Regions from separate parts of the Luteococcus sanguinis genome, predicted to be linked through region 1. Evidence: riboswitches for the same ligand, from Rfam matches in the RefSeq annotation. Region 1 holds a riboswitch; each other region holds the start of a gene.
The links. A riboswitch is a leader RNA that binds a small molecule or an ion and turns the genes downstream of it on or off. The one in region 1 is predicted to bind cobalamin.
Positions count from the first base shown of each region.

Region 1 (9,897 bases):
TTGGGCAATGCCCCCCTCGTCCGTCCCGTCGCGTCGCGGCTTGCCCGGACAGGGTCTCCCCCGCGACGTCATCGTACTGGGCGTGATCGCCTTCTGCGTGGCCGTCGGTTTCGGGGTGCTGGTGCCGGTGCTGCCGATCTTCGCCCGTTCCTTCGAGGTTGACAACCTGATGGTGGGCGCGGTGATCTCGGCGTTCGCCTTCATGCGGCTGGTGACCAGCCCGTGGTGCGCGCGGTTCAACCGGTGGCTCGGCGAGCGCACCGCCTTGGGCATCGGCATGTTCATCGTCGCCGCGTCCTCGGCGGCCGCGGGACTCTCGCAGAGCTTTTGGCAACTGCTGGTGATGCGAGGGGTCGGCGGCATCGGGTCGGCCATGTTCACGGTGGCCGCGATGACCCTGCTGCTGCGGGCGGTCACACCGGAGCAGCGTGGCCGGGCCAGCGCCTTCTACTCGGGGGGCTTCCTGATCGGCGGCATGGCCGGCCCCGCCGTGGGCGGCCTGTTCGCGGCGATCTCCATCACGGCCCCCTTCTTCTTCTATGCCGCGACCTTGATGGTCGCCGGCATGGTCGGGCTGACGATGCTGGGCCGGACCGATGCCGGGCCGCTGCAGGACTCCCGCCCCGTGATGGAACTGTCCGAGGCGCTGCCGGACGTCCGCTACCGGGCCGCCTTGCTGACGAACTTCGCGCAGGGCTGGCAGTCCTTCGGGGTGCGCAGTTCACTCGTCCCGGTGCTGGTGGTGGAGTCCTTGCACCAGCAGCCCTCCACGACCGGCGTCCTGTTCGCGATCGCTGCCGTGGTGCAGACCATCGCGCTGGGGCCCTCGGGACGAATCGTTGACACGCTCGGACGACGTCCCGTGATGGTCGCGGCCGGGCTGGTGACCGGTGCCGCCGCACTGGCGATGCCCTGGGCCGGAAATGTCTGGCTCCTCGGTGCAGTGCTGTGTGTCTATGGGCTGGGGTCGGCGATGCACTCGACCGCACCCACCGCCGTGGTCGGGGACGTGACCGGCGGCCGCGCCGGCACGCCGATCGCGGTCTTCCAGATGATGAGCGACGTCGGTGCAATCATCGGCCCGCTGGCTGCAGGTGCCCTGGCCGATCGCGGCGGTATGGCTTCCGCCTTCACGGTTGGCGCCGTCTTCCTGCTTGCCGGTGCCGCCCTGAGCTGGAAGATGCCGAAGGAGACCAATCGTGAAGCCACTGTCTGAACTGGTCGCGCCGGACTGGGCCGAGGCGCTCGCTCCGGTCGAGCCCCAGGTGCGCGCGATGGGTCACTTCCTGCGCGGCGAGATTGCCGCCGGTCGCTCCTACCTGCCAGCGGGTGACAGCGTGCTGCGCGCCTTCACCCGTCCGCTGTCGGGAGTTCGGGTGCTGCTGGTTGGACAGGACCCCTACCCCACCCCCGGCCACCCGGTCGGGTTGTCGTTCTCGGTGGAGCCGGACGTTCGCCCACTACCCCGCAGCTTGGTGAACATCTACTCAGAGCTCCGGGACGACCTGGGCATCGAACCGCCCCAGCACGGTGATCTGGGCGCGTGGTTCGACCAGGGTGTGCTGCTGCTGAACCGCGTGCTCACCGTCCGTCCGGGGGCCCCCGGATCGCACCGCGGCAAGGGCTGGGAGGTCGTGACCCAGCGTGCGATAGAGGCACTCGTCGAGCGCAGCGGGCCGTGTGTGGCGGTCTTGTGGGGACGTGATGCGCAAACCTTGACGCCCGTGCTGGGCGGCATGCCGACGATCGCGAGCCCGCACCCCTCGCCGTTGTCGGCGCGCTCGGGCTTCCTCGGCTCGCGGCCCTTCAGCCGCGCGAACGAACTGCTCGCCCAACAGGGTGCCGACCCGATCGACTGGAGAATTCCCGCGTTCGATTCGCCGAGCTGAATCGTCGGGATCGCGAGCTACCCTTGCGGTCATGTTCGAGCGCTTCCGTGTCGACCCGTCCACGCTGCCACCGCTGCCCGGCCGGCAGGAACCGGTGCTGCAGATGCCCTTCTTCCACCGGATCTTCGGTGACCCGATCGACCGGGAGATCCCCGGCACCGAGGTCGCCCACCTGGCGCTGGGCTGTTTCTGGGGCGCGGAGAAGCTCTACTGGAACACCGACGGGGTCCGCCTGACCGGCGTCGGCTACCAGGGCGGGACGACCCCGAACCCCACCTATGAGGAGGCCTGCTCCGGGCGCACCGGGCACGCCGAGACCGTCAGGGTCGTCTTCGACCCGTCCGCGGTCAGCTACGAAGACCTGCTGCGGGTCTTCTTCGAGAACCATGACCCGACCCAGGGCAACCGGCAGGGCAACGACATCGGGACGCAGTACCGGTCGGCAATCTTCACCATGGGGGATGAGCAGCAGGCCGCCGCCGAGAGGGTCCGGGACCAGTACCAGCGCGCGTTCACGGAGGCCGGTTTCGGCCAGATCACCACGCAGATCGTGCCAGCGCCTGACTGGTACTGGGCCGAGGACTACCACCAGCAGTATCTGGAGGCCAACCCCAACGGCTACTGCCCCATCCACGCGACGGGTGTGACCTGCGGCTGAGCTTGCCCGCTCAACCCTCGCGGGACGCGGACGGGGTGCTCGCGGGACGCGGACGGGGTGCTCGCGGGACGCCTGCGGGTTGCGGAAGCCGGCTGACGGTGTAGGACAGGCCGGGAGCGCTGAATTCCTCCCCGGCGCCGGACGAGCTGCAACAATGGGAAGGCCCCTCGAGGGCACCTGACAACGCCGTTTTCGACGGCGCCACACCGCTGGAAGGAAGACCATGACGTTCACCGCCAGCCTGCTCGACCCGGCCAAGCGTCCGCAGGTCGTCGCCGCCATCGCGAAGGTCCTCGACGAGGAGGTCAGCTCGAAGTCCGGGCTGTCGGGCATTGCCCTGAAGGGTGCCTATGCCAGCGCCAAGAAGGCGAAGGAGGGAATCGTCGAAAAGGGCGCGAATGCGATGCTCCCCGACGTCGCCGCAGCCCTGCAGCCCTATTGGGAGGGCAAGGGAGACCAGTCCTTCGCCGCCCACCTGACCCAGCACAAGTCCGCTGTTGCGGACGCACTGCTCAAGGTCGTGGACGACAAGGCCGCCAACCCCGACAACGCCACCCTGGCGAAGATCTACAAGCCGATCCGCGGCAAGGCAAAGGGCTATGTCGAGGAGGCGCTGCCCAAGCTCGGCGCTGCGCTGGAGCCCTTCGTCAACTGAGGAAGCGGATCGACTGATCCCGAACCCGTCTGCGGCCTGCCACCTCTCCTCGGTGCGGACAGTGAAGGCGACGGGTTGTCCGCCGGTCCTTCGACATCACGGCGATCAAGGACGGCATCCCGGTGCGCGACCAGGTGTCGGCCGATGATCCAGACCGTCACCGGAGGTCGCGGCGGGCGCGGCGGCCGATTCCCACGGCTGGCGCCGTCCCCCTGGGTGTGGGGTGCCAGATGCACATCCTGACAGTCCCCCACACGGGCGCGGCTGGGGCAGACGTCCGATGAATGGACGGGATTCGCACCCCCCTTGCCCGCGCGAAGAGCGGCACCGCTAGGGTTGGGAGTGCTGGTTCGAACCTCCCGAAAGGGTGGTCGGCATGAGGGAATCCGGTGCAATTCCGGAGCTGTCCCGCAACGGTGACTGGGTCTCCCAGAAGTCCGAATACCTGCCAGCAGGGCACGGCAGCCAGTCGTGACCACCGGGACGAGGCGTCCGAGAGCAGTCCTGCAGGGTGTTCTTGGAGCAACGCCCCACCCGCGCGGCCGAGGAGCCACCAGCCAGGTCGTCCAAACGGACGACGAACTCATCGGAGCAGGAGTTGTGATGACAACCACCCAGCCGGGCGCGATCGAGGGCGGTGGCGGGCTCACGCTCGCCGGCGACTTCGACTCCCCGTCCATGGACCAGTGGCAGGCTGCGGTCGCCAAGGTCCTCAACAGGGGCCGTCCCGAGGACAAGCAGCTCAGTGGCGAACAGAGTGTCGCCCGGCTGCGCACCACCACGGTCGACGGCATCGAGATCGAGCCCGTCTACACCCTGGACGATGCCGTCGAGGGCCTAGGTGCCCCCGGCACCATGCCCTTCACCCGCGGCACGACCGTGCGCAACGGCGACATGGACGCATGGGACGTGCGTGCACTGCACGAGGACCCTGACACGACCTTCACCCGCGAGGCGATCCTGACCGATCTCGAGCGGGGCGCCACCAGCCTGTGGCTGCGCCTCGACCCGGACGCGATCAAGGCCGACGACCTCGTCAACAACCTCAAGGACGTTCTGCTCGACCTGGTCAAGGTCGAGGTCTCCAGCCGCACCGATCAGTTTGCTGCGGCGGATGCGCTGCTCGGCCTCTACGAGGGCAGCGGCAAGGACAAGTCCGAGCTGAGCCTCAACCTGGGCCTTGACCCGATCGGCCTGGCCGCCCTGAACGGCTCCCAGCCCGACCTGTCCGGCCTGGCGGACTACGCGAAGAAGCTCGACGGCATGCCCAAGTCGCGTGCGATCGTCGTCGACGCCACCGTCTGGCACAACGCCGGCGCCGGTGACGTGCACGAGATGGCCTGGGCGCTGGCGACCGGCGTCGAATACGTCCGCGCGCTGGTCGACCAGGGCCTGAGCGTCGACGAGGCCTTCGAGACGATCAACTTCCGCGTCAGCGCCACCACCGACCAGTTCGCAACCATCGCCCGCCTGCGCGCCCTGCGCACCTGCTGGGCCCGGATCGGCGAGGTGCTGGAGGTGTCGGCCGACAAGCGCGGCGCCCGCCAGCATGCGGTCACGTCGTGGCGCGAGATCACCCGCGACGACCCCTACGTCAACGTGCTGCGCGGCACCATCGAGACCTTCGGTGCGGCCATCGGCGGCGCCGAGGCGATCACGGTGCTGCCCTTCAACACCGCTTGGGGCCTGCCCACCGCCTTCGCCCGCCGCATCGCGCGCAACACGCAGATCGTGCTGGCCGAGGAGTCGAACATCGGACGGGTCAACGACCCGGCTGGTGGTTCTTGGTACGTGGAGAGCCTGACCCAGAAGCTGGCCGAGGCGGCGTGGACCGAGTTCCAGGCCGTCGAGGCCGCGGGCGGCATGGTCGCTGCGCTGGCTGCCGGACGCGTGCCATCCGAGCTGGAGAAGGTCGTCGGCGAGCGCGCCAAGCGCCTGGCCACCCGCAAGCAGCCGATCACCGGTGTCTCGGAGTTCCCGAAGATCGACGAGACCGCTCCCGAGGTGCGCACCCGTCCCGAGGCCCCGGCCCACGCGGGACTGGCGATGCACCGTGATTCGGAGGTCTTCGAGGCGCTGCGCGACCGCGTGGCCGGCTCGGATGCCAAGGTCTTCCTCGCGTGCCTCGGTGCGCGTCGCGACTTCGGTGGTCGCGAGGGCTTCGCGTCCAACTTCTTCCAGGTCGCTGGTCTGCAGACGCCCTCCAGCGAGGGCGGCGAGGCGGCCGACGTGGTGAAGGCTTGGCAGGATGCCGGCTCGCCCAAGGTGGCGTGCCTGTGCTCCAGTGCGAGGGTCTACGCCGAACAGGCGCTGCCCGTCGCGAAGGCCCTGAAGGAGGCCGGCGCCGAGAAGGTCATGCTCGCCGGCAGCCTGAAGGAGCTGGGTGAATCCGCCGCCGAGGCCGAGAGTGTCATCAGTGGCACCATCGCGCTGGGCGCCGATGCGGTCACCGTCCTGAACGAGACCCTAGACACGTTGGGAGTTGCGAAGTGAGCACCCTGCCACGTTTTGACCAGGTCCAGCTGGGAGAGGTGGCGGCCCCGGCGGACGCCATGGCCCAGTTCGAGCAGCTGCTCGCCGCCGGCCCCTCCGCCGAGGAGTGGGTCACGCCCGAGCAGATCCCCGTCGAACACCTCTATGGTGACGACGTCTACTCCGAGATGGACCACCTGAACACCATGCCGGGCATCGCACCCTTCCTGCGCGGCCCCTACGCGACGATGTACACCTCACGTCCGTGGACGATCCGCCAGTACGCGGGCTTTTCCACCGCCGAGGAGTCCAATGCCTTCTACCGCCGCAACCTCGCGGCCGGTCAGAAGGGCCTGTCGATCGCGTTCGACCTCGCGACCCACCGTGGTTACGACTCGGACCACCCGCGCGTGACCGGTGACGTCGGCATGGCCGGCGTGGCGGTCGACTCGATCCTCGACATGCGCCAGCTCTTCTCGGGCATCCCGCTCGACCAGATGTCCGTGTCGATGACGATGAACGGCGCCGTGCTGCCGATCCTCGCCCTCTACGTCGTGGCAGCCGAGGAGCAGGGGGTGAAGCCGGAGCAGCTGCAGGGAACCATCCAGAACGACATCCTCAAGGAGTTCATGGTTCGCAACACCTACATCTACCCGCCGGTGCCCTCGATGCGGATCATCTCCGACATCTTCGCGTTCACCAGCGCGAACATGCCGAAGTTCAACTCGATCTCCATCTCCGGCTACCACATGCAGGAAGCCGGGGCGACGGCCGACATCGAGATGGCCTACACGCTGGCCGACGGTGTCGACTACATCCGCGCCGGTGAGTCGGTGGGCCTGCAGGTGGACCAGTTCGCCCCCCGCCTGAGCTTCTTCTGGGCGATCGGCATGAACTTCTACATGGAGGTCGCCAAGATGCGCGCGGCCCGAATCCTGTGGGCACGCCTCGTGCGCCAGTTCGGGCCCAAGAACGACAAGTCGATGAGCCTGCGTACGCACTCGCAGACCTCCGGCTGGTCGCTGACCGCGCAGGACGTGTACAACAACGTGATCCGCACCTGTGTCGAGGCCATGGCCTCGACCCAGGGCCACACGCAGTCGCTGCACACCAACGCGCTCGACGAGGCCATCGCGCTGCCGACCGACTTCAGCGCTCGCATCGCCCGCAACACGCAACTCTTCCTCCAGCAGGAGTCGGGCACGACCCGGGTCATCGACCCGTGGGCCGGCTCGTACTACGTGGAGAAGCTCACCCAGGACCTTGCCAACAAGGCCTGGAAGCTGATCCAGGAGGTCGAGGAGGCCGGAGGCATGGCCAAGGCCATCGAGCAGGGCATCCCGAAGATGCGCATCGAGGAGGCGGCTGCCCGCACCCAGGCGCGCATCGACTCGGGTCGCCAGCCGGTGATCGGCGTCAACAAGTACCAGCTCGATTCGGACGACCCGCTGGACGTCCTCAAGATCGACAACGCCACCGTGCGCGCCCAGCAGATCGCCAAGCTGCAGCAGCTGCGTTCCGAGCGCGACGAGGCGGCCACCCAGGCCGCCCTGGAGAAGCTCACCTGGGCCGCGGCCAACCCCGACCCCACCGATGCCGAGCGCAACCTGCTCAAGCTGGCCATCGACGCCGCGCGCGCCAAGGCTTCCGTGGGCGAGATCTCGGACGCACTCGAGAAGGAGTTCGGGCGCTACACGGCGCAGATCCGTACGATCTCTGGTGTGTACTCCAAGGAAGCAGCCGGTGACGAGCAGCTCGAGCAGGCCCGCCAGGCCGTCGAGGCGTTCGAGGAGGCCGAGGGTCGTCGTCCGCGCATCATGATCGCCAAGCTGGGCCAGGACGGCCACGACCGAGGCCAGAAGGTCATCGCCACGGCGTTCGCCGACCTGGGCTTCGACGTCGACGTGGGCCCGCTGTTCCAGACCCCCGAGGAGGCTGCCGCCCAGGCCAATGAGGCCGACGTGCACGTCGTTGGCGTCTCCTCGCTCGCAGCCGGTCACCTCACGCTGGTGCCCGCGCTGCGCGCCGAGCTGGACAAGCTCGGGCGGTCCGACATCCTGATCGTCGCTGGTGGCGTCATCCCCGAGCAGGACTTCGAGGAGCTCCGCCAGGCCGGCGCGGTGGACATCTACCCGCCGGGCACCAACATCCCTGCCTCCGCCATCCGCCTGCTGGGCGAAATGCGCAAGGCCATGGATGCCTGATCAGGACGCGTCCGCCAGGACGATCGTCTGACCGGTCGGGCGGCCCGGGTTTACTCGGGCCGCCCGACCTTTTCCACATCACCACCCAGAACCCAGGAAGGTACTCATGCCCCGCAAGTTCGACGTCCCCGCCCTCGTCGAGGGAGTGCTGGCCGGCAATCGTTCCGCGGTGGCCCAGTCGATCACGCTGGTGGAGTCGAAGCTGCCGGCGCACCGTCCGCTGGCCAAGGAACTGCTGCAGCACCTCACCTCCCCCGAGGTGCGCGGCTCGCGCGAGCCGGCGGTCCGGGTCGGCATCAGCGGCGTCCCCGGGGCGGGAAAGTCGACCTTCATCAACGCGATGGGCATGCGCCTGGTCGAGCAGGGCCACCAGGTGGCCGTGCTCGCCGTCGACCCCTCCAGCTCCCGCACCGGCGGATCGGTGCTCGGTGACCGCACCCGAATGGGCGAACTCACCCAGACCGAGGCCGCCTTCGTGCGCCCCTCCCCCAGCGGCCAGCACCTGGGCGGCGTCGCCCGGGCCACCCGCGAGGCCATGCTGGTCGTCGAGGCTGCCGGTTTCGACGTCGTCATCGTCGAGACGGTCGGCGTCGGACAGTCCGAGGTGGCCGTGAAGGGCATGGTCGACACCTTCTTGATGCTCGCCGTCTCCGGCACCGGGGACCAGCTGCAGGGCATCAAGCGCGGCATCCTCGAGATCTGTGACGTGATCGCGGTCAACAAGGCGGACGGTGACAACGCCGGCGAGGCGCGCGTCTGCGCGCGCGACCTGTCGATCGCCATGAAACTCGTCACCGAGGCGACGGCCGGTCGCCGTTGCCCGGTGCTCACCTGTTCTGCCCTGCACAAGATCTCCTTGGACGAGGTGTGGGCGGCGGTGCTGGAGCACCGCACCTGGCTGGAGGAGCACGGCGGGCTGGAGCACTACCGCTCCGAGCAGCAGGTTGTTTGGATGCGCTCCCAGATCGAGGCCGCATTGCTGGACTCCCGGCGCGCGAACGAGACCCTGCGCAGCCTCACCTCCCAGCTGGAATCGGACGTGCGGGCCGGACGGCTGGGCGCGATGGACGCGGCCCAGGACTTCCTGGCCATCTACGCCACCCAGGTCGCCAGCTTCGGCTGGGAACCGCGCGAGCACTAGCCGGGACTCCGCCCCACGGGGGTGTGGTCACACAGCCGTCCAACTGCCACGATGTCGCTGCCGAGGCCCGCTCGGTCGACCACCGGAGGAGCCATGCGCCACCTGATCGCCCCACTGCTGGGCGTTGCTCTGCTCATGGGTTGTTCCATTCCCCGTGACCCGGACCATACGCTCGCGCACATCGACCAGACCCACGAGATGGTGGTCGGTGCCGCGGTCTGCCCACCCCAGCTCGAGCTGGACGACGCGGGGCAGCCCACCGGTCCGGAAGCAGAGCTCGCGGAAGGTTTCGCAGCCGTCCGCGGGGCGAGCGTAACTTGGGTCGTCGCCGGCGAGGAGGAACTGGTCAAGAAGCTCGAGGACGGTGAGCTGGACCTCGTCGTCGGCGGGCTGACCACCAAGTCACCGTGGAAGAGCAAGGTCGGCCTGACCCGCGCCTACGCCGAGCAGATCGACGACCACGGCGACCGGGTCAAGCGCGTCGTCGCGGCGCCGTTGGGTGAGAACGCGCTGGTGACTGCCCTCGAGCGCTGGTTCGACGACGGGATGCCGCGGTGACCCAGTTCGGGCACACGAAGCTGCCGGCCGAGCAGCAGCAGGCCCTGCGCACGGGACGTCGGCTCCAGATCTTCTCCATCTGCTACCTGTTGGTGACCGTCACCCTGGTCGCCATCGTGATGGGCAGCTCGCAGGCGATGAAGGCGGCCTGGATCGAGGACTGCCTGAGCTTCCTGCCGCCGATCGCCTTCCTCGTCGCCCTGAAGCAGGCGCGCAAGCAGCCCGACCGGGAGCATCCCTATGGCTATCACCGTGCCATCGGGGCCGCGCACCTGGCCGCCTCCGTGGCCCTGCTGACACTCGGCGCCTATGTGCTCTTC
Region 1 is NZ_BAAAKI010000001.1:6,634-16,530, forward strand. Features, by position in the region: gene ABD089_RS00045 (MFS transporter) at 8-1,216, shown strand; gene ABD089_RS00050 (uracil-DNA glycosylase) at 1,197-1,889, shown strand; gene msrA (peptide-methionine (S)-S-oxide reductase MsrA) at 1,921-2,547, shown strand; gene ABD089_RS00060 (DUF6918 family protein) at 2,771-3,202, shown strand; cobalamin riboswitch at 3,532-3,669, shown strand; gene mutA (methylmalonyl-CoA mutase small subunit) at 3,806-5,695, shown strand; gene scpA (methylmalonyl-CoA mutase) at 5,692-7,878, shown strand; gene meaB (methylmalonyl Co-A mutase-associated GTPase MeaB) at 7,985-9,019, shown strand; gene ABD089_RS00080 (transporter substrate-binding domain-containing protein) at 9,113-9,577, shown strand; gene ABD089_RS00085 (cation diffusion facilitator family transporter) at 9,574-9,897, shown strand, end outside.

Region 2 (10,267 bases), on a different contig from region 1:
TCGTCCTGGGGGCGCTCGTCCAGTCCGAGGTCGCGATGCATCTCGGCGGCGCGCATCAGCGCCCAGATCTCGCCGCGGACGGCGGGCAGCTTGCCCGGGTCCATGGCGGCGATGTTGGCGTGCTCATCCATCAACTGCTCGAGCCGGGCGATGTCGCCATAGCTCTCGGCACGGGCCATCGGCGGAACCAGGTGGTCGACGATCACGGCGTGCGCCCGGCGCTTGGCCTGCGCTCCCTCCCCGGGATCGTTGACAAGGAAGGGATAGATGAACGGCAGCGAACCGATCGCCGCGTCCGGGCCACAGGCCTTCGACAGCGCCGCGGTCTTGCCGGGCAGCCACTCCATGGAGCCGTGCTTGCCGAGGTGGACGACCGCGTCCGCCCCGAATCCGTGCTCGATCCAGCGATAGGCGCCGATGTAGTGGTGGCTCGGCGCGAGGTCCGGGTCGTGGTAGATCGCGACCGGGTTCTCCCCGAAACCGCGCGGCGGCTGCACCAGGATCACGATGTTGCCGACCGGCAGCGTCGCCAGCACCAGTTCGCCCGCATCGTTGACGTACAGCGTCCCCGGACCCTCGCCCCAGGCCTCGGCCATCGCGTCGCGCAGTTCGGCGGGCAGGTCACGCGTCCACTCGCGGTACTGCTCGGACGTGATGCGGACGTGCGCGTCGGTGAGCTGCGCATTGGTCAGCCATTCCTCGTCCTGCCCGCCCGCGGCGATGAGCTGGTGGATCAGCGCGGTGCCCGCGGCGACGTCGTCGTCCGTGTCCAGCAGCCGGGTGACGTCGTTGTCGCCGCCCAGGTCATAGCCCTCGTCCCGCAGCCGGCGCAGCAGCCGGATCGCGGAGACGGGCGTGTCGAGCCCGACGGCGTTGCCGATCCGCGCGTGCTTGGTCGGGTAGGCGGAGAAGACCAGCGCCAGTTTCTTGTCGGCGTTGGGAATCCGACGCAACCGCGCATGCCGGACGACGAGTTGCGCGAGCCGGGCGCAGCGCTCGGGGTCGGCGACATAGCGGGGCAGCCCGTCGGCGTCGAACTCCTTGAAGGAGAAGGGCGGCCCGATGATGCGTCCGTCGAACTCGGGGATGGCGATCTGGTTGGCGGCATCGAGTGGGGTGACGCCGTCGTCGCTGGCCTCCCACTCGGCGCGCGAGCTGGTCAGGCACAGCCCCTGGATCACCGGGATGTCGAGCGCGGTCATCCGGGCGACGTCCCAGCTCTCGTCGTCCTCACCGGCGGACGCGGTGGCCGGGGTCGATCCACCGGCGGCCAGGACGGTGACGACGAGCGCGTCCAGCGTCCCGAGGGCTTCGTAGAGTTCGTCGGGAGCGGCGCGCAGGGAGCCCGCATGGATCGGCAGCCCGATGGCCTGGCCGGTGGCGTCGATGGCATCGGCGAGGTCATGGGCGAAGGCGTTGTTCCCGGCGACGTGCTGCGCGCGGTAGTAGAGAACGCCGACGCGTGGCACGCCCTCACGATCCCGCAGCTTGTCGAGGGGCCTGGGCGCCCAACCCCAGCTCGGGACCGACACCGGTGGCTCGAAACCCTCGCCGGTCAACAGCACCGTGTCGGACAGGAAGCCGTGCAGCTGTTTCAGGTTCTCCGGGCCACCCTCGGCCAGGTAGGCGTGGGCCTGCGCGGCAACGCCCATCGGCACCGTCGACAGCTCCATCAGTTCCGCGCTGGGGGCCTGCTCACCGCCCAGCACCACCATCGGGACGCCAGCCGCGAGCACCTTGGTGAACCCGGAACACAGGTCCTGCGGGCCACCCAGGATCCGCGCCACCACCAGGTCGCAGCCGCGCAGCTCGTCCAGCAGGCCCTGGTGTGCGGGACGGGAGGGGTTCGCGAGCACATAGTCGGCGCCACTCGCGCGGGCCGAGAGCAGGTCGGTGTCGGACGTGGACAGCAGCGCGAGACGCATCGTGGCTCCTCCGTCGGGGTTCTCGCCCCGGATGGTCAGGTGGGATCACCCGTGGCCAGTGTCTGGCTGCCCCTCGGCCGGGAAGACCCAGAGGACACAGTGGCGGAACCGCCCCGGACTCGCACCGGGTTCCTTGCCACGAGCTGCGCCAACCCTAGCCGGGCTGGCCAGCCGCTGTGCGAGGATGTCAGCCAGCACAACTCCACACCCCATGTCGGGAGCGAGGAAGCCGGACGAGCCGGCACGGTCGCGCCACTGTGTTCGTCCCCTGCACGACGAGGGACGGGAGCCAGGAACTCGCCCGCCATGGAATCCGACTACCCGGGACGCGTCATCCCGAAGGGACCACCATGCACATAGCCGAGGGCTTTCTCTCCCCCATCCAGTGCGCCATCTGGTACGGCGCGAGCGCGCCGTTCGTCGTCCACGGTGCCCGCGCCGTGATCGCGGAGACCCGCAAGAACCCCGAGAACCGAATGCTGCTGGGGGCTGCCGGCGCGTTCACCTTCGTCCTTTCGGCGATCAAGCTGCCCTCGGTGACCGGATCGTCCTCGCACCCGACCGGGACGGGTCTGGGCTCGGTGCTCTTCCGTCCCCCGGTGATGGCCTTCCTGGGGACGGTCGTGCTCCTCTTCCAAGCCTTGTTGCTCGCCCACGGCGGCATCACGACGCTGGGCGCCAATGCCTTCTCGATGGCCATCGTCGGGCCGTGGGCTGGGTATGCGGCATGGCGGACGCTGCGTCGATTCGGCACATCGGTGGCGGTCTTCGCCGCGATGGCGCTGGCTGACCTGGCCACCTACGTCACCACCTCGGTGCAGCTCGCGATCGCATACCCGGACGCATCGTCCGGCATCGCCGGCGCACTGGCCAAGTTCCTCGGGATCTTTGCTGTGACACAGATCCCGCTCTGCGTGATGGAGGGTCTGCTGGGTGTGCTGGTGCTGCGCTTCCTGTCCCGGGTTGCGGCTGACGACCTCAACCGGATGGGGGTGTTGGCCGATGCGTGATCGTCGCTGGAACACCCACCTGCTGAGCACTGCTGCGCTGGTTGTCGCGATCGTCGCCATCTTCGCCGCGTCGCTGTGGTTCGGACGTCCACACGACGGCCAGGAAGGTTTCGCCGGGACGGACGCCGTGGTCACCGAGACCCTCTCCGAGTCGGGCGTCGAACCATGGTTCAAGCCGCTCTTCTCACCTGGCAGCTCCGAGATCGAGTCCGGCCTGTTCGCGCTGCAGGCGGCGATCGGGGCCGGGCTGTTCGGGTACTTCGTCGGCAACCTTCGGGGGCGTCAGGTCGAGCGCGCCGGGCATTCCTCCAGCACCGACGATCCCGAGCACCCCGACTCCTCAAGCAGCCAGGTCGACGAGGGCTGATGCACGCGCACTGGATCGACGACGCGGCCTGGGCCTCGCCCTGGCGCGCTCGGCAGGTCGGCGAGAAGGTCGTGCTCAGCCTCGGCCTCGTGCTCACCGCGCTGGTGCTGCCCCCATGGCCGACGACAATGCTCGTGAGCCTGGTCGCGGCCGTGGTCATCGTCGGTTTCGCGCGGATCCCGGCCCGGGTGCTGCTGCTGGTGATGGCCGCACCACTGGCCTTCATCGCCATCTCCGCGGTCTCGGTGGTGCTCGGGGTCGGGGTCGCGGCGGCGGACGTCTGGTGGCGCTGGGGTCCGTTCTCGATCGGTCCCGACGGGCTGGCGCGCGCCGCCGGATTGGTCGGGCACTCGATCGCCGGCACGCTCGCGCTGATGGTGCTGGCCACCACCACCCCGATGGTCGACCTGCTCACCTGGGCCCGGCGGCTGCACCTGCCCGGCCCGCTGGTGGAGATCGCCTCGCTGACCTACCGGATGCTGTGGGTGCTGCTCGCCACCACGCTGTCGATCCGCGAGGCGCAGGTGGCGCGATTGGGGGACACCCCACGCGGGCGGGGAGCGCTGCGCCGCCGGATGCAGGCCGCCGGGAATGCGGCCGGTTCGGTGCTCGTCCGGTCATGGACGCGGGCACGCCGACTCGAGGACGGGCTGGCCGGCCGCGGGTACGAATCCAGCCTCACGACCCTTGCCCCGAAACGCGTTGCCAGCTGGACCTTGCGAGCAGGAACCGCGGTGGTGCTGGCGCTGGTGTGGATGATCAGCTGGCAGGCGCGATGACACTCGCTCTCGAGGCATCGGGGCTGGTGGCCGGGCACGGACGCACCTCCGTCCTGACCGGCGCCGACCTCCGATTGCCCTCAGGTTGCCGGTTGGCCCTGCTGGGCGCCAATGGGTCGGGCAAGACGACGCTGTTGCGCTGCTTGTCAGGGGCGCATCGTCCGTCCGCTGGCCGAGTGCTGGTCGACGGACGTCCGCTGGCCCATGACCGCACCGGATTGCGGGAACACCGACGCAACGTCCAACTGGTGCTGCAGGACCCGGACGACCAACTGTTCAGCGCGGACGTCGCACAGGACGTCTCCTTTGGTCCGATGAACCTTGGCCTGGACGAAGACGAGGTGCGCAACCGGGTGGAGGAGGCGCTGGGCCTGCTCGGTGTCACCCATCTGACCGCTCGTCCGACGCACCAGCTCAGTTACGGCGAACGCAAGCGGGTCGCGACGGCGGGTGCGGTCGCGATGCGGCCGCGGGTGCTGCTGCTGGACGAGCCGACGGCGGGACTCGACCCGGTCGGGGTCCACGAGATGCTCGCTGCGCTGGAGCGGCTGGTTGGGTCCGGCACAACCGTGGTGCTCGCCACCCACGACGTCGACCTGGCGCTGGCCTGGGCAGACGAGGCGGCGGTCGTCGCCGACGGACGGGTGCTCCAAGGCCCCACCCCCGAGGTGTTGGACGACGCCGACCTGCTGGTCCGGGCCCGGCTCCACCGCCCCTGGCCCCTGGAGCTCGCATCCCGGCTGGGGCTTCCCGGTCGCCCCCGCCACCTGGACGAGGTCCACGCCCTGCTCTCCACGTTCCCCGGGCCCACGCGTACAAACCCCGAACCGGTCGAGGGATCCTCCCCGCCAGCCGAATCCACCCCTGACCTCGCCCCCAAACCATGGAAGGATTCCGCGTGATCAACTCCCTCGCCCCCCTGCAACCCGGAACCGTCACGCTCGTCGGCGGCGGGCCCGGTGACCCGGGCTTGGTCACCGTCGCGGGACTCCGGGCTGTGCAACAGGCCGACGTGCTGTTGGTCGACCACCTCGCCCCCCAGGAACTCCTGCAGGAGGCGCCCGAGGGCTGCGAGGTCGTCGACGTCGCCAAGTTGCCGCGCGCCGAGTTCGTCCCGCAGGAGCGCATCAACCAGCTGCTGGTCGAGCACGCCCGGGCCAGTCGCCGGGTGGTCCGGTTGAAGGGCGGCGACCCCTTCGTCTTCGGCCGCGGCAGCGAGGAGTGGGAGGCTTGCGCCGCAGCCGGTGTAGCGGTGCAGGTGATCCCGGGTATCTCGTCGTCCATCGCCGCGGGTGAGCTCGCGGGCATCCCGGTGACCCATCGTGGCTTGTCCCAGGGGTTCACCGTGGTCAGCGGACATGTCCCGCCGGGTGACCCGCGCAGCCAGGTCGACTGGGCCGCGATCGCCCAACCCGGGCTGACGATCGTGGTGCTGATGGGGGTCGCCAATCTCCCGGCGATCGTGGACGCACTGGTCGACGGGGGCCTGTCCCCGGCAACCCCGGCAGCCGTCGTCGCCGACGCAGCCTCCGCGAGCATGCAGGTCTTCCGTGGCACGCTCGCCTCGATCGTGGCCGATGCCGCCGGTGTCCACCCGCCAGCCGTCACCATCATCGGTGCGGTCGCCGGCTGGGACGCCAACGCGACAGCACGCTGACCCCACCCTCAGCCCAGGTCGATCCGCGCACCCATCACGATCGTCCGGTCGGTCGGCAGGTGCAACACCGCTGCCCCGTCCGCGGCATTGTGGTGCATGGTCAGGAAGAGCGGCTCTCGTAGGGCATTCCAGCCCTGTCGATGGCCGACGAGCTCGGTGCGGGAGAGGAAGTACCGGGGGCGCAGCTGCCGGGCATCGCACCGTCGCCGGGCAACTCACGGCGACGCATGCCGCCCGGGCATGAAGAAGCCCGCGGGGTGTACGTCCGGTGGACGAATCCGGACCCCCGCGGGCTCGATGACTGGTGGGATTCACCAGGAAGTCCCGATGGGCTGCCTAGCGGCCAGCCACCTCACTCGTCCTGTGGAAATACATCCTCGGACCACCTCCTTTCCGTGTGCCTCCACGCTAGGTCGGCTCCCGCGGGAAGGCAATGGGTTTTCCAACAACCGGGACGACCCGGTAGTCTGGAGCGGTTGGCCCGACCAGTTCTGCAGCGGGCCCTCGGTGATCGGAACCGGTGGCACAGCCCCGGATCCGCTGGCCGCGCCGCACCGCCACAGGGTGGAACAAGCTGAGCGCGCCGTGCAGGACACCGACCAAGATTGGTTCACCAACCCTTGTCAGAGTTCGTTTCACTGGGCGTTGCCCAGACGCTGTCCGATGCCCTCTCCACCCGCGGCATCACCTCTCCCACCCCGATCCAGGCGGCCACGCTGCCCGACTCCTTGGCCGGACGCGACGTCCTTGGCCGCGGTCGCACCGGATCGGGCAAGACCTTCGCCTTCGGGCTCCCGCTGGTCCAGCACCTGCTCGAGCAGCCCAGGCGCCGCACCGCCAAGCAGCCCCGTGCGCTCGTGCTGGCCCCCACCCGTGAGCTGGCCTCCCAGATCGAGGAGTCGCTGCAGACCCTGCTCGCCACCACCGAGCTCAACGCGCTGACCATCTTCGGCGGCGTCGGCCAGAACCCGCAGGTACGCGCCCTGTCCCGCGGCGTCGACGTGCTGATCGCCTGCCCCGGCCGCCTGCTCGACCTGATGGGCCAGGGCGCGGTCTCCCTCGCGTCCGTCGAGGTCGTCGTGCTCGACGAGGCCGACCACATGGCCGACATGGGCTTCCTGCCGATGGTGCGCAAGATCCTCGACAAGGTGCCCGCCGACTCGCAGAAGATGCTCTTCTCGGCCACCCTCGACAACGGCATCGACGTGCTGGTGAAGCGTTACCTGCACCAGCCCGTCATCCACGAGGCCGACTCGGCCGTCTCCCCGGTCTCGACCATGGACCACCACGTCCTCGAGGTCACCTCGTCGGGCAACAAGACCGACGTGCTGGCCGATCTGGCCGCCTCCCCGGGCAAGACGATCCTGTTCACCCGCACCAAGCACGGCGCAAAGAAGCTCGCCAAGCAGCTGCTGGCCAAGGGCGTCCCCGCGGTCGACCTGCACGGCAACCTCGCGCAGAACGCCCGCACCCGCAACATGGAGGCCTTCCACTCCGGCCGCGTCGAGACCCTGGTGGCCACCGACATCGCCGCTCGCGGCATCCACGTCGACGACGTCGACCTGGTCGTCCACGCCGACCCGCCGGCCGAGCACAAGGCCTACCTGCACCGCTCCGGACGCACCGCCCGCGCGGGCAAGGCCGGGACGGTCGTCACCATCGCCACGCCCGAGCAGCGCGGCGAGGTCCGCGGACTGATGCGCGCCGCCAAGATCAAGCCGCGGGTCAGCAACGCCGACCGCGCGGTACTGGACGAGCTGGCCCCCGGCGCGCGCACCTACCTCAGCCCGTCCGATGCCGAGTCAACCGCCTACCCGGATCGTCCCGACGCCGAGCAGACCCGCTCCCGGCAGGGTGGCGGTCAGGGTGGACGCGGACGCGGGGGTTCCGGTCAGGGTCGCTCCGGCGGCCAGGGTCGCCCCGGCGGCCAGGGTGGGGGTTCCGGACGTGGTCGCGGCACCCGCGGTGGCCGGGGACGCGGTGACGCAGCCCCCGCCAGCCAGGGTGGCAGCCAGCAGGGCTCATCCACCGACCATGCCAATGGTTCGGGCCGCGCGCGTCGTCCCGGTGGCGCGCCGAGGGGCACTTCGGCGGCTGCTTCGAGCAAGGGCGCGGCTGGTTTCTCCAGTGCATTGGGTCGTCGTCGCTGACCTGTACCTGCACGCCCACGACTGGGGAAGTCCCGCTTGAGTTCGAGGCGGGGCCTCCCCAGTCGTTCGTCATGGGTTCACAGGGAGCGGACAGGGCGACTACAGCCGAGCACGGGCTTGGCTTCCCACACTGGTACCAAGCCCATAGGAAGGACCCCCAGATGACCACGGACAGCACCGGCAACACCGGCGACGCGGTGGCCCGCTACCAGTACCTGCTGCGCACCGCTTCCCCAGACCAGATCGAGCAGGCGCACCAGCAGGCCTTCGCCGCGATGACCCCGGCCGAGCGCCAGGAGGTGCTCCAAGCCCTGTCGAAGACCTCAGAGGCCCCGGCCGACGCCTCCGCGTCCTCGTTGGCCCGTTCCGCCACCCGGCTCGAGGTGGCCCAGCCCGGCAGCCTGCAGAACGTCCTCGGCAGCGCGCAGTCGGCGATCGGCTCGTCCACCGGCAAGACGCTGCTGACCTCGGTCGCCGGCGGCTTCATCGGCTCGGGCATCTTCAGTGTGCTGACCGGCGGCGACGGGCTCGGCGGGCGTCCGGGCTTCCTGTCCCGGATCCTGGGCGGCGGCCTGTTCGGCAACCGCAACCACAACCAGTTCGGCAACCAGGGTGGCGGCTTGTTCGGAAGCAGTGGTGGCAACTTCTTCGGTGGGAACAACCGCGGCGGTGGCAGTGATTTCTTCGGCGGCGGCGGCGGTCCAGGCGGCGGTGGCGGCTTCTTCGGCGGCGGCCCCGGCGGTCGACCTGGTGGTGGCGGTCCCGGTGGCGGTGGCCCCGGTGGCGGTGGTCCTCGTGGAGGTGGTCCCGGTGGCGGCCCTCGCTGACCCGCTGCTGAGCGGCTCGTGCCGAGCCCGTTACGCCAAAATCGCCACGTCAGGGCAATCCGGTCCCGCCACGGGACCACATCGCTCCCAGCTGGCGAAATTGGCGGACGCAGCACCTGTTACACAACGACAAGGGAGCGGCGCACCAGCGCCGCTCCCTTCGTCGTCCCTCGAAAGGCTCGGGGACCGTGATCAACCGACGAACCGATCCGCCGGCCACGAGTCGTCAGACCAGCAGGTCGTCCGAAAGCCCGTAGGCGTAGTGCATGACCTCGACCGGGTGCACCGTCTTCACGCCGGACCCCTTGCGGATCTGCCAACGGCAGGTCTCGGTGTCGCAGGCGCCAACACCCTCGGAGTGCTCGCGCATGTGCTCGAAGACCGGAGCCCCGACCTTCTGCGCGATCTCGTACTTCTCCTTCTTGAGCCCGTAGGTGCCCGCGATGCCGCAGCAGGGCTGGTCGGAGTCGAGCACGGTGACGCCGGGCACGAGCTCCATCAGGTGGATCGCCGGCGCCCCCATGCCCTGGCTCTTGACCTGGCAGGGCTGGTGGTACGGGATCGTGATGTTCATCTGGCGGAAGTCCATCGGCAGCTCACCCTTGTCGGCCAGCTCCAGCAAGAACTCGCTGATGTCACGAGACCGCACGCCGACGTCGGTCAACTCCGCCGCGTCGACGCCCATGATCTCGTGCGCCTCGTGCTTCAGCATCCCGACGCACGACCCGGACGCGGACACGATCGTCAGGTCGTCGCCCGCCGCCTGCAACTGCTTGCACAGCTTCAGGACCGACTTTGTGGCCTGGTCGAACAGGCCATTGCTCTGCTCGGCGAGCCCACAGCACCCCTGCTTCGGGACCAGCACCTCATAGCCCAGGTGTTCCAGCAGCTCGATCGACTTCTTGCTGGTCTCGACCTCGAAGTAGCCACCGGCGCAACCGTGGAAGAAGATGATCGGCCCGCGGGTCGACTCCTTCTTGGGCGCGGGACGCTTCTTCAGCCAGGCTCGCAGCGTCTCGCGGTGTGCCTCGGGCATCGGGGCATCGCGGTGCACGCCGATGACCTTCTCGATGATCGTGCGCACCGGCTTGATGCCCAGTGCCGTGTTGGCGATCGGCGCCAGTGGCGACATGATCGCGCCCTCGAGCGTCGTCTGGGTGATCAGGCGATCGCGGACGGGCATGTGGTCCTTCTTCATGACCGCGCGGGCCTGCGAGTTCAGCTCCGCGATCTGGACGCCCTGGGGGCACTCCAGGGTGCAGATGCCGCACGAGCTGCAGTAATCGAGCGAATGGTCGACGCTCTCGCCCTCGCGGAAGCGCTCCGCCTGCGGACCGACGTACTTGGGCCCGCTGAACAACGGCGTGACGCGGGAGACCGGGCACACCGTCTCGCAGATCGTGCACTTCACACAGTGGTCGAGGGTCGCGCGGCTCAGTTCGTGGCCGGCGAAGTCCAGTGCGTCGCTCATCGGTTGCCTCCATCAGTTTCGGTGTCTGCTCCACGCCGTGGGGCTGCGGTGCCGGCGGCTGCGCGCGCGGCGATGATCGAG
Region 2 is NZ_BAAAKI010000008.1:24,439-34,705, forward strand. Features, by position in the region: gene cobN (cobaltochelatase subunit CobN) at 1-1,925, opposite strand, end outside; cobalamin riboswitch at 1,962-2,097, opposite strand; gene ABD089_RS06905 (energy-coupling factor ABC transporter permease) at 2,276-2,935, shown strand; gene ABD089_RS06910 (energy-coupling factor ABC transporter substrate-binding protein) at 2,928-3,302, shown strand; gene cbiQ (cobalt ECF transporter T component CbiQ) at 3,302-4,081, shown strand; gene ABD089_RS06920 (energy-coupling factor ABC transporter ATP-binding protein) at 4,078-4,983, shown strand; gene cobA (uroporphyrinogen-III C-methyltransferase) at 4,983-5,738, shown strand; gene ABD089_RS13815 (KUP/HAK/KT family potassium transporter) at 5,747-5,923, opposite strand; gene ABD089_RS06930 (DEAD/DEAH box helicase) at 6,359-7,888, shown strand; gene ABD089_RS06935 (hypothetical protein) at 8,050-8,715, shown strand; gene ABD089_RS06940 (anaerobic glycerol-3-phosphate dehydrogenase subunit C) at 8,942-10,186, opposite strand; gene glpB (glycerol-3-phosphate dehydrogenase subunit GlpB) at 10,183-10,267, opposite strand, start outside.
Region 2: it holds a riboswitch for cobalamin, as region 1 does, so the genes downstream of both, cobN (cobaltochelatase subunit CobN) here and mutA (methylmalonyl-CoA mutase small subunit) in region 1, are expected to answer to the same signal.

Region 3 (10,267 bases), on a different contig from region 1:
CGGGGCTGACCCCGCTGGCGAAGAGCGACTTCATCGCCGGCGCGATCGGCGAGGAGCTCGGCGTGCTGGGGCTGATGGCCGTCGTGATGGTCTACGCCCTGATCGTCTTCCGCGGCCTGCGCATGGCGCTGGCCAGCAATGATCCCTTCGGAAAGCTGCTCGGCGCCGGCCTGAGCTTCGTGTTCGCGTTGCAGGTGTTCGCGATCATCGGCGGCGTCACCCGCCTGTTGCCGCTGACCGGCCTGACCACGCCCTTCATGAGCCGCGGCGGGTCGTCGATGATCAGCAACTGGGTGATCGTCGCGATCATGCTGGTGATCTCCCACCAGGCCCGCATCCCCACCGTTGCCGCCCCCAGTTCGAGGGAGCTGACCATCTCCGACGACGACACCCAAGTGATCCCGGCGGTGCGCGCATGAACCGTCCGATCAGACGCCTTGCCGTCGTTGCCACCCTGATGTTCTTCGCCCTGTTGGCCAACCTGACGATCCTGTCGGTCGTCCGGGCCGACTCGCTGAACAATGACCCCCGCAACCGCCGCACCCGCGAGGCCGAGTTCGCGCAGGACCGCGGCGCGATCATGGTGGGCAACACCCCGATCGCTTCCACCAAGGCCGCGACCGGACGGTTCAAGTTCGTCCGCAACTACTCCAGCGGCGAGCTCTACGCGCCGGTCACCGGCTACTACTCCTACGACTACGCGCGTTCCGGGCTGGAGCAGACCTACAACACGCAGCTCTCCGGCTCGGACGACTCGCAGTTCTTCCGCAATGTGGTCGCCATGCTGAGCGGCAAGAAGCGCGCCGGAGCCAGCGTCTACACCACCATCGACGCCCGCGCCCAGAAGGCTGCCGCGCAGGCCCTCGGTGACCGGACGGGTGCCGTGGTCGCGATCGAGCCCTCCACCGGCGCGATCCGGGCGATGGTCTCCAGCCCGTCCTATGACCCGAACACGCTCAGCACCACCGACCTGAAGGCCGCGCAGACCGCGTGGAAGAGCCTCAACGCCGACACCGAGCGCCCGATGGCCAACCGCGCCACCCGCGAGATCTACCCGCCCGGCTCGACCTTCAAGCTGGTCACCGCCGCCGCGGCGCTGGAGAATGGGATGAGCGCCGACACCCAGGTCGCGTCCCCGTCGTCGATGACCTTGCCGCAGAGCACGTCCAAGCTCTCCAACGAGGTCGACTGCGGCGGGTCGAAGTCGACGATCGCACACGCGCTGGAGGTCAGCTGCAACACGGCCTTCGCGAACCTGGGCCTCACGCTCGGTGACGCGAAGCTGCGCGAGCAGGCGCAGAAGTTCGGCTTCGACTCCAGCTACTCCGACGACCTCGAGCCAGCCACCAGCGTCTTCCCCGACACCGTCGACAAGCCGCAGCTCGCGATGAGCGCGATCGGCCAGTACGAGGTGGCCGCCTCGCCACTGCAGATGGCGATGGTGGCCGCGGCGATCGCCAACGACGGACAGGCGATGGAGCCCTACCTGGTGCAGGAGGTGCGCGCGCAGGACCTGTCGGTGATCAGCTCGCACAGCGCCGAGAAGCTCCAGCGGGCGATGAGCACGACGAATGCCCAGGCACTGCAACAGATGATGGTGGACGTGGTGACCCAGGGCACCGGCCAGCGGGCCGCCGTCTCCGGGGTCACCGTCGGTGGCAAGACCGGAACCGCACAGTCCGACCCGAGCCGTCCGCCCTATGCCTGGTTCGTGGGCTGGTCCAAGGATCCCGACCTGGCCATCGCGGTGTTCGTGGAGGACTCCAAGATCGAGCGCAGCGAGATTGCGGGCGGAAGAGTGGCCGGCCCGGTCTTCGCGTCCGTGGTGGAGGCCATGCGATGAACACACCGTCACGCGGCGCGGTTGCGGCGCCCCTCAGCCTCCCCTCACCCCCTTCTCACAATGACCACGCACAATGGATCGGTTGCCCGACCGAAAGGATGAGCCGATGAGCGACGACAGCCGCACGCTGCTTGGTGATCGCTATGCGCTCGACCAGGTGATCGGACGCGGAGGCATGGCCGAGGTGTGGAAGGCGCACGACGTCCGGCTGGGCCGCGAGGTCGCCGTGAAGCGCCTGCGCGTCGACCTCGCCACCGACCCCACCTTCCAGGCCCGGTTCCGCCGCGAGGCGCAGTCGGCCGCCGGGCTGAACCACCCCAACATCGTCGCCACCTACGACACGGGCGAGGAGGTGGACGAGAAGACCGGGCTCCACGTGCCCTACATCGTGATGGAACTGGTCGAGGGCCACACCCTGCGCGACCTGCTGCGGCAGGACCGTCGGATCCGGCCCGAACTCGCGCTGGAGTTCGCCCAGGGTGTGCTGGACGCGCTGGCCTATTCCCACAAGGCCGGCATCATCCACCGCGACATCAAGCCCGCGAACGTGATGATCACCCCGTCCGGACGCGTGAAGGTGATGGACTTCGGCATCGCCCGCGCCGTCGCCGACACGTCCGCGACGATGACGCAGACCGCCGCCGTGATCGGCACCGCCCAGTACCTCTCCCCCGAGCAGGCCCGCGGCGAGCAGGTCGACAACCGTTCGGACGTCTACGCCGCCGGCTGCCTGCTCTACGAGCTGCTCGTCGGACGTCCGCCGTTCATCGGCGACTCCCCCGTGAGCGTCGCCTACCAGCACGTCCGCGAGACCCCGACCCCGCCGTCCCACCTGGACCCCGAGTTGACCCCCGCGATGGACGCCGTCGTGCTGAAGTCGCTGGCCAAGAGCCCGTCCGACCGCTACCAGGACGCCAAGGAGATGCGCGATGACATCTCGCGCCTGCTGGCCGGTGAGCCGGTGCTGGCCGCCCCCGTGGTCCCGCCGATGACCGTTGCGGAACCGACCGCCGTGACGCAGGTCGCTCCCGCCGCCGGGGCCGCCGCGGCGGCCTCCATCGGTGCGGCGTCGGCGAACCAGACCAACCTCGACACCCTGCCGCCGGACACCCTGCCGCCGGACACCCTGGCCGGGCAGACGGGCTCCCTGCAGGCGGTCGACGAGAAGCGCCGCAACCCGATCCTGTGGGTGGTGCTCGCGCTGGCAGGCCTGCTCGCCGTGATCGGCCTCGGCGTCGCGGTCTACCTGAACTCCGGCAACGGCACCAACGACCTCATCCCGGTGCGCTCCTATGTCGGCTTCACCGAGACCCAGGCGACGAACATGCTGGAGAGCGACGGCTTCGAGGTCGCCTCCGAGCACGTCACCGGTGCGGACGACTCGACGGTCGGAACGGTCACGAAACAAGACCCGAATGCTGGCGAACTCGCCTCCGGGTCGACAGTGACGATCACCGTCAACGATGGTCCGAAGACCTCCAAGGTGCCCAAGGGCATCATCGGCGCCACCGAGGCGGAGGCGAAGAAGCTGCTGGTGGACGCAGGCTTCGACGAGGACAAGATCACCTTCACCGAGGCGACCGCCGCGCAGGAGAACGCGCACCTCGACTTCGAGGCGGGTCAGGTGGTCGCGGTGAACCCGGCCGAGGCGGCCGACGTGCCCGCCACGCAGAAGTTCACCCTCGCGCTGGCGACTGGAAAGTCCAGCGTCCCCAACCTGCTGGGGTTGACGCAGGAGCAGGCCGCCCAGAAGGCCAAGAGCGCCGGCTTCGAGCTCGAGGTCTCCGACACCCGCGTGCCCGGGGCGGCAGACTCGGTCGACAAGGTGGCCAAGCAGTCCCCCAACGGCGACGAGGTCGTCGAACGGACGCAGAAGATCACGGTCTCGCTGGGCTCGCTCCAGCCCACGGCCGCCACCAGCACCGCCCAGCCGACCCAGACGACGCCCGCGACGGTGACCCTGCCGGACACCGTGGGCCAGACCCAGGGCGCGGCTGTCGCGGCCATCGCCGATGCAGGCTTCACCTCGGACGTCGTCGTGCTGACCCGTGACGTCACCGACGAGACGCAGAACGGTTTGGTCGTGGAGCAGGCCCCCGGCACGGGCAGCTACTCCACCGACCAGGTGATCACGATCTACGTCGGCAGATACACGGCACCGGCCACCAGCGCACCGGCCACCCCGTCACGCGCGTCCGCTCCTGCCTCGAGCGCGGCAACCTCAACGCCCAGCTGATTGAAGCCGTGCTGGCCGGTGTCTTCGGCCCGGCCTGGTGGCACCCGGCGAGTCAGCCCAGCCGCATCAGGGGGGTGAGGTCCTTTGCCCGCTCGATGGCGCCCTCGTCCCCACAGGTCGCGAGCCAGTTGGCGAGCATTTGGTAGCCACCCTGGGTGAGCACGCTCTCCGGGTGGAACTGCACTGACTCGGTCGGGTGTTCCCGATGCCGCACCGCCATGATGACCCCACTCTCGGTGCGGGCCGTCACCTCCAGCACGTCCGGGAGCGTCTCCGGGACGATCGCCAGCGAGTGGTAGCGGGTGCAGGTGATCGGGCTGGGCAGCCCGGCGAAGACGCCCTGGCCCTCGTGGAAGACGTCCGAGGTCTTGCCGTGCAACAGCTCGGGGGCCCGGTCGACGACGCCGCCGAAGGCGACCCCCATCGACTGCAGACCCAGGCAGACGCCGAAGATCGGCACCCGTCCGCTGGTGGTCTTCAGCAACTCGACGCAGACGCCGGCCTCCTCGGGCGTCCCGGGGCCGGGGCTCAGCAGCACGCCGTCGAACCCGTCCGCCCAGTCAGCAGAGGAAAAACGCTCGTCATCATTGCGCCAGACCTGCAGCTCGTCCACGCCGATCTCGTACAGGTACTGGACGATGTTGTAGACGAAGGAGTCGTAGTTGTCGACGACGAGAATGCGGGCCATGGGGGCCATTGTGCCGCGCGGACAGCAACCGGAGTAGGTTTGCCCAGTCGCCGTCAGGGGAATCCGGTGCGAGACCGGAACTGACCCGCAGCCGTGAGGGATCACGCCCCGCGCATCCGCGTGAGAGGTCCCGAGTCGGAATGCCTGCCGGTGACGATGACTCACGAACCCGTCGAGGCCGCGGGAGAGTCCAGGGCCCCACCTCCCTGCTCGCGGCGCACAGGAAAGGACCCACTTCCAATGTTCCGCAAGCCCTCGAGCCTCGCCGCAGGCCTGGCCGCCACCGCGCTCGGCCTTTCGCTCGCCGCCTCCCCCGCACTGACCTCCCCCGCCCACGCAGACGAGAGCACCGCCGCCGGTTGCGTCGCGGCCGGCAAGGTCTGGCTGCTGGTGGTCACCGATGCCGACAAGCAGCTGGCCAACGAGTGCGTGGGCACCCCGAAGACCGGCACCGAGGCCCTGCAGGCCGCCGACCTCAAGCTGGTGCGCGACAAGTCGAACTTCATCTGCACCATCGGCGGCTACCCCGCCGCCTGCCCGGCCACCTCCAACGGGCAGTTCTGGAGCTACTACACGCTGACCCCCGGGGGCAAGTGGACCTTCTCCCCCAAGGGTGCCGACGAGGCCGTCCCGGCCGCCGGCAGCGTCCAGGGCTGGTGCTACAACGCACCCAAGACCAAGAGCTGTGACATGCCGGTGCTGTCGCTCGCCGCTGCCTCCGCCCCCGCGTCGGCGTCGGCGTCGGCGTCGGCGTCAGCGTCCGCTTCAGGTGCGCCCACCAACACCGCGGACGACTCCTCGTCCACGCCGTGGGGCGTGCTGGGGACGATCGCCGTCCTGCTCGCCGCCGGAGCCGGCTACCTCGGCTGGCGCCGCAACCAGACGCGCTGACCACCGCCGTCATGGCCCGCTCGGTCCGCGTCGCCCAGGCACCCCTCGTCCAGGCACCCGCCGCCCCACCCACCTCCTCCGCGAGGCGGGTGGGCCGCGTCGTGCACCCGATGGCGTGGTGGGCCTGGGCATTGTCGGCGGCGATCGCGGTGAGCCTGGTGCACAACCCGCTGCTGGTGGTGCTGATGACCGTGGCGGTGTGGCTGGTGGTCGGGGGCCGGCGGACGCGCGCACCCTGGGCCCGGGCCGCGGGCGCCTACCTGGTGGTGGCGCTGGTGATCGTCGCGATCCGGATGACCAGCCAGGTGCTGATCGGGCTCAACCGGTCCGGGACGGTGCTGTTCACGCTGCCCCAGCTGCAGTTGCCGGCCTGGATGGCGGGCATCAGGCTTGGCGGTCCGGTCACCCTGGACGCGCTGCTCTACACCTTGTATGACTCCTTGCAGCTGGTCGGGATGCTGCTGTGCGTGGGCGCCGCGAATGCGCTGGCGAACCCCAAGCGCGCGCTGCGGGCGGTCCCGCCGGCGCTGTACCAGTTCTCGGTGGCGCTGGTGATCGCGCTGTCGGTCGCGCCGCAGCTGATCGAGAGCGTCCAGCGGGTCCGGCGGGCGCGACGCCTGCGTGGCGGCGCGTCGACCGGCTGGCGTGCGGTGCGAGCGGTCGTCGTCCCGGTGCTCGAGGACTCGATCGAACGCTCGCTGCAGCTGGCTGCGGGCATGGAGTCGCGGGGCTATGGCCGCACCAACCAGCAGGCGCGGGTTGGCTGGGGCACCACGTCGCTGCTGGTCGGGGCGATGTTGCTGCTGGTCAACGGCCTCTTCCTGACGCTGGCGACACTGCACCGCTGGCCCTGGCTGATGGTGCTGGCCGGCGTCGGCTGCGCGTGGCTGGGGCTGCGCACGTCCGGACGACGACTCCAGGTGACCCGCTACCGTCCCGACGTCTGGGAGCGCCCCGAGTGGTCGGTCGTGGCCGCTGGGCTCTCGGCGCTGGCGTGCGTGGTCTGGCTGGGCAGCGCCCTACCGGTCGAGATGACGCCGGTGACCTCGCCGCCCGAGTGGCCGCAGCTGCACCCGCTGATGTTGTTGCCCGTCATCGCCCTCGCGTCGCCGCTGCTGACGACGCCCGCGCCCGCCCGGGACGACCTGTGATCACCTTCGACGACGTCACCATCACCTACCCCGAGGCAACCCGCCCGACCTTGGACCATGTCTCGTTCACCATCGACGACGGCGACCTCTGCCTGGTGGTCGGACGCACCGGCACCGGAAAGTCGACGCTGCTGGGTGCGATCAACGGGCTGGTACCGCACTTCAGCGGCGGTCACCTGCGCGGACGGGTGCTCGTCGACGGACGATCGACGGCCGACTTCCGCCCCCGCGACCTGGCCGAAACCGTCGGCTTCGTCGGGCAGAACCCCTTGTCGGGCTTCGTCACCGACCGCGTCGAGGACGAGGTCGCGTACGGCATGGAGCAACTGGGCATCGCACCGCACGCCATGCGCAAGCGGGTCGAGGAGACCCTGGACGTGATGGGCATCGCCGACCTGCGCCGCCGCTCGCTGGTGGAGCTGTCCGGAGGGCAGCAACAGCGCGTTGCCATCGCCGCCGTGCTCGCAGCCCAGCCCCGGGTGGTGGTGCTCGACGAACCCACGTCGGCGCTCGACCCGACCGCCGCGCAGGACGTGCTCGCCTCCATCACCACGCTGGTGCACGAGGTGGGGCTGACCGTGGTGCTGGCCGAGCATCGGCTGGAGCGGGTGATGCAGGCCGCCGACCAGGTGCTCTGGCTGCCCGGCGACGGACGCGCCGAGCTCGGCCCCGCGGCCGAGGTGCTGGCCCGGGCCGACGTGGTGCCCCCGCTCAGTGAGCTGGCCCGGATGCTGGGCTGGGACCAGGTTCCGTTGTCGGTTCGGGACGCCCGTCGTCGCGTCGCCCGGGAAAAGATCATCCTGTCCGATCGCTCCCCAAGCCTGAGCCGCCCAAACCGTTCCCCGAGCCTGTCGATGGGTGCCGCCCACGTCGCCGACCTCACCGTCACCTACGGCGACCTGCTGGCCGTCGACCGACTCAGCCTCACCCTCAACGCCGGTGAGGTGACCGCCCTGATGGGGCGCAATGGCGCCGGGAAGTCGTCCCTTCTGTGGGCGCTGCAGGGCGCGACCGCCAGCTCCGGCACCATCGACGTCGGGGGCATCGACCCCCGCACCGTCCCCGCCGCCCGCGCCCGGGAGGCCGTCTCGCTCGTCCCCCAGAACGCCGCCGACCTGCTCTACCTGCACTCGGTGGCCGACGAGTGCGCACAGGCGGACGTCGAGTCGGGCGCCGCCCCCGGCACCACCCGCGCGATCCTGGACGATCTGGGCGCCAACCTGCCCGATGAGCGCCACCCGCGCGACCTGTCCGAGGGGCAGCGGCTGGCGCTGGTGCTGGCGATCCAGCTGGCCGCCTCACCCAGGCTGGTGCTGCTGGACGAGCCCACCCGCGGGCTGGACTACGCGATGAAACAGCACCTGCGCACGATCCTCGACCGGCTCGCCACCGACGGTGCATCCGTGCTGGTCAGCACCCACGACGTCGAGTTCGCGGCCGCCGCCACCTCCCGCACCATCGTGATGGCTGACGGGGACGTGGTCGCCGACGGGCCCACCCGCGAGGTCTGCACCTCGTCCCCGGTCTTCGCGCCGCAGACGGCCAAGGTCTTCCACCCGGCGCCGGTGCTCACCCCGCACGACATCGCCGAGTTGCTGGTGCGCGCATGAATGCCGTCGCCCTCACCCACCGCTCCCGGCTCGCGCTGGCCGTGACGGCCGCCCTGGCCCTGTTCGCCTTCGGCTGGCCGTTGTTGTGGCCGCCGTCCGCCTCGATGGACGGGGCTTCGCAGGCGCCGCTGCTGTTCGCGCTGGTGCTGCCGGCCGTGATCGGTCTGGCCGTCGCCGAGATCAGTTCGGACGGGTTGGAGGTCAAGGCGCTCGCGCTGCTCGGGGTGCTGTCGGCGGTGGGGGCGATCCTGCGTCCGCTCGGCGCCGGGACCGCCGGGCTGGAGACCGTCTTCTTCACGGTGATCCTGGCCGGCCGCGTGTTCGGCCCGGGCTTCGGCTTCCTGCTGGGCAACTCGACGCTGTTCGTGTCCGCGCTGCTGATGGCGGGCGTCGGCCCGTGGTTGCCCTACCAGATGCTGGCGGCGGGCTTCGTCGGACTGGTCGCCGGATTGTTGCCCCGCGTGTCCGGACGAGCGGAGGTCGCCCTGCTGGCGGCCTACGGCGCGGTGGCGGGTTTCGGCTACGGCCTGTTGATGGACTTCGCCTTCTGGCCGTTCAGCTTGGGCAACGAGACCCAGCTGAGCTTCGACGGCGCGGCCTCGGCGTGGACCAACATGCACCACTTTCTGCTCTACAAGCTGGCCACCGCCATGGGTTGGGATGCCGGACGCGCGATCAGCAATGCGGCCTTCATCGTCTTGTTGGGTCCCGCGCTGCTGAGGGTGCTGCGCCGGGCCGCCCGTCGCGCTGCCTTCGACTGACCTGATCGTGTGCCCCGAGTCTGTTGCGGGGCCCTCCGGCCACCTGCACCGCAAGAACTAGGGCTGAGCTGTCGCCGACTTCAGGTCCAAGAGCCCCTGATAGGCCGGCAGCGTCGCGCTGGCCAGCCGCTGTTGTGACCAGCCGAGGTGGTAGGCGTCCACGTACTCCCGGTAGATCCGCACCTCGTCCGAGGACGCCAGCGCAGCCTCCATCGCGTCCGGGTCACCGATCGCGGTGATGACATAGGGCGGCGCGTAGGGGATGCCGCGCAGGACGACCGTGTTGCCGACGCATTTGATGCCGGTGATCGAGGTGATCCGCTGGTCCTGGATGGTCATCGCCTCAGCGCCCGCACCCCACAAGACGTTGGCGACCATCTGGATGTCCTGCTGGTGGACGACGAGCAGGTCAGGGTCCAGGCCGGCGGGCTGGACGCTCAGCGGCGCATCGGTCAGCGTGACCCGCACCGCCGGCCCCTTCACCGCGCTCAGACCTGCCTGCGCGCCCGCCGTCGCCAACTCGGACGCGATGGTCGGGTCCGCGGCAGTCTGGCCCGACAAGGCGTCCACCTCGGTGCGCAACTGCTCCACCTGGCGTGACAGTGCCCGGTTCTCCTGCGCTCGGCCCTGCACCAGCCCGATCAGGTCGTTGTTGCGGTTGGGACGAAGATCGGTCCCCCTCGAGGTGGTCGCGGAGCTCGCCATCATGAAGCCGGCCAGGGCAATCACCAGCAGCGATGCGACACGGCCGGGGCCGCTGACCCGCCGGCCGCGGTTGCGGCGGGCGGCCCGGCGCAGGCTCGCGCCGAAGCGCCCACTCAGCGTCTCGTGCTCCACCCGACTAGGCTAGCCCGCGAGGAAGACCCCCAGCCGGACCACGTCCGGCGCCGAAACAGGAGATGAACCTTGCCCGAGTCGAAGCCCCGCAAGGAAGCTGCCGAGAAGCAAAAGGACATCAAGGCGCACGAGCTGGAGGACCAGCGCGCCGCCGTGGCGCGCAAGAGCCTGCCCAAGAACCGCAGCTGGGTGCCGTGGGTGTTCATCCCGGTCGGCCTGCTCGGTGTGATCTGGCTGGTGCTCTACTACA
Region 3 is NZ_BAAAKI010000025.1:138,987-149,253, forward strand. Features, by position in the region: gene ABD089_RS13585 (FtsW/RodA/SpoVE family cell cycle protein) at 1-419, shown strand, start outside; gene ABD089_RS13590 (peptidoglycan D,D-transpeptidase FtsI family protein) at 416-1,843, shown strand; gene pknB (Stk1 family PASTA domain-containing Ser/Thr kinase) at 1,950-4,079, shown strand; gene ABD089_RS13600 (aminodeoxychorismate/anthranilate synthase component II) at 4,132-4,767, opposite strand; cobalamin riboswitch at 4,786-4,933, shown strand; gene ABD089_RS13605 (hypothetical protein) at 5,008-5,658, shown strand; gene ABD089_RS13610 (CbiQ family ECF transporter T component) at 5,670-6,809, shown strand; gene ABD089_RS13615 (ABC transporter ATP-binding protein) at 6,806-8,419, shown strand; gene ABD089_RS13620 (ECF transporter S component) at 8,416-9,180, shown strand; gene ABD089_RS13625 (DUF881 domain-containing protein) at 9,238-10,017, opposite strand; gene ABD089_RS13630 (cell division protein CrgA) at 10,087-10,267, shown strand, end outside.
Region 3: it holds a riboswitch for cobalamin, as region 1 does, so the genes downstream of both, ABD089_RS13605 (hypothetical protein) here and mutA (methylmalonyl-CoA mutase small subunit) in region 1, are expected to answer to the same signal.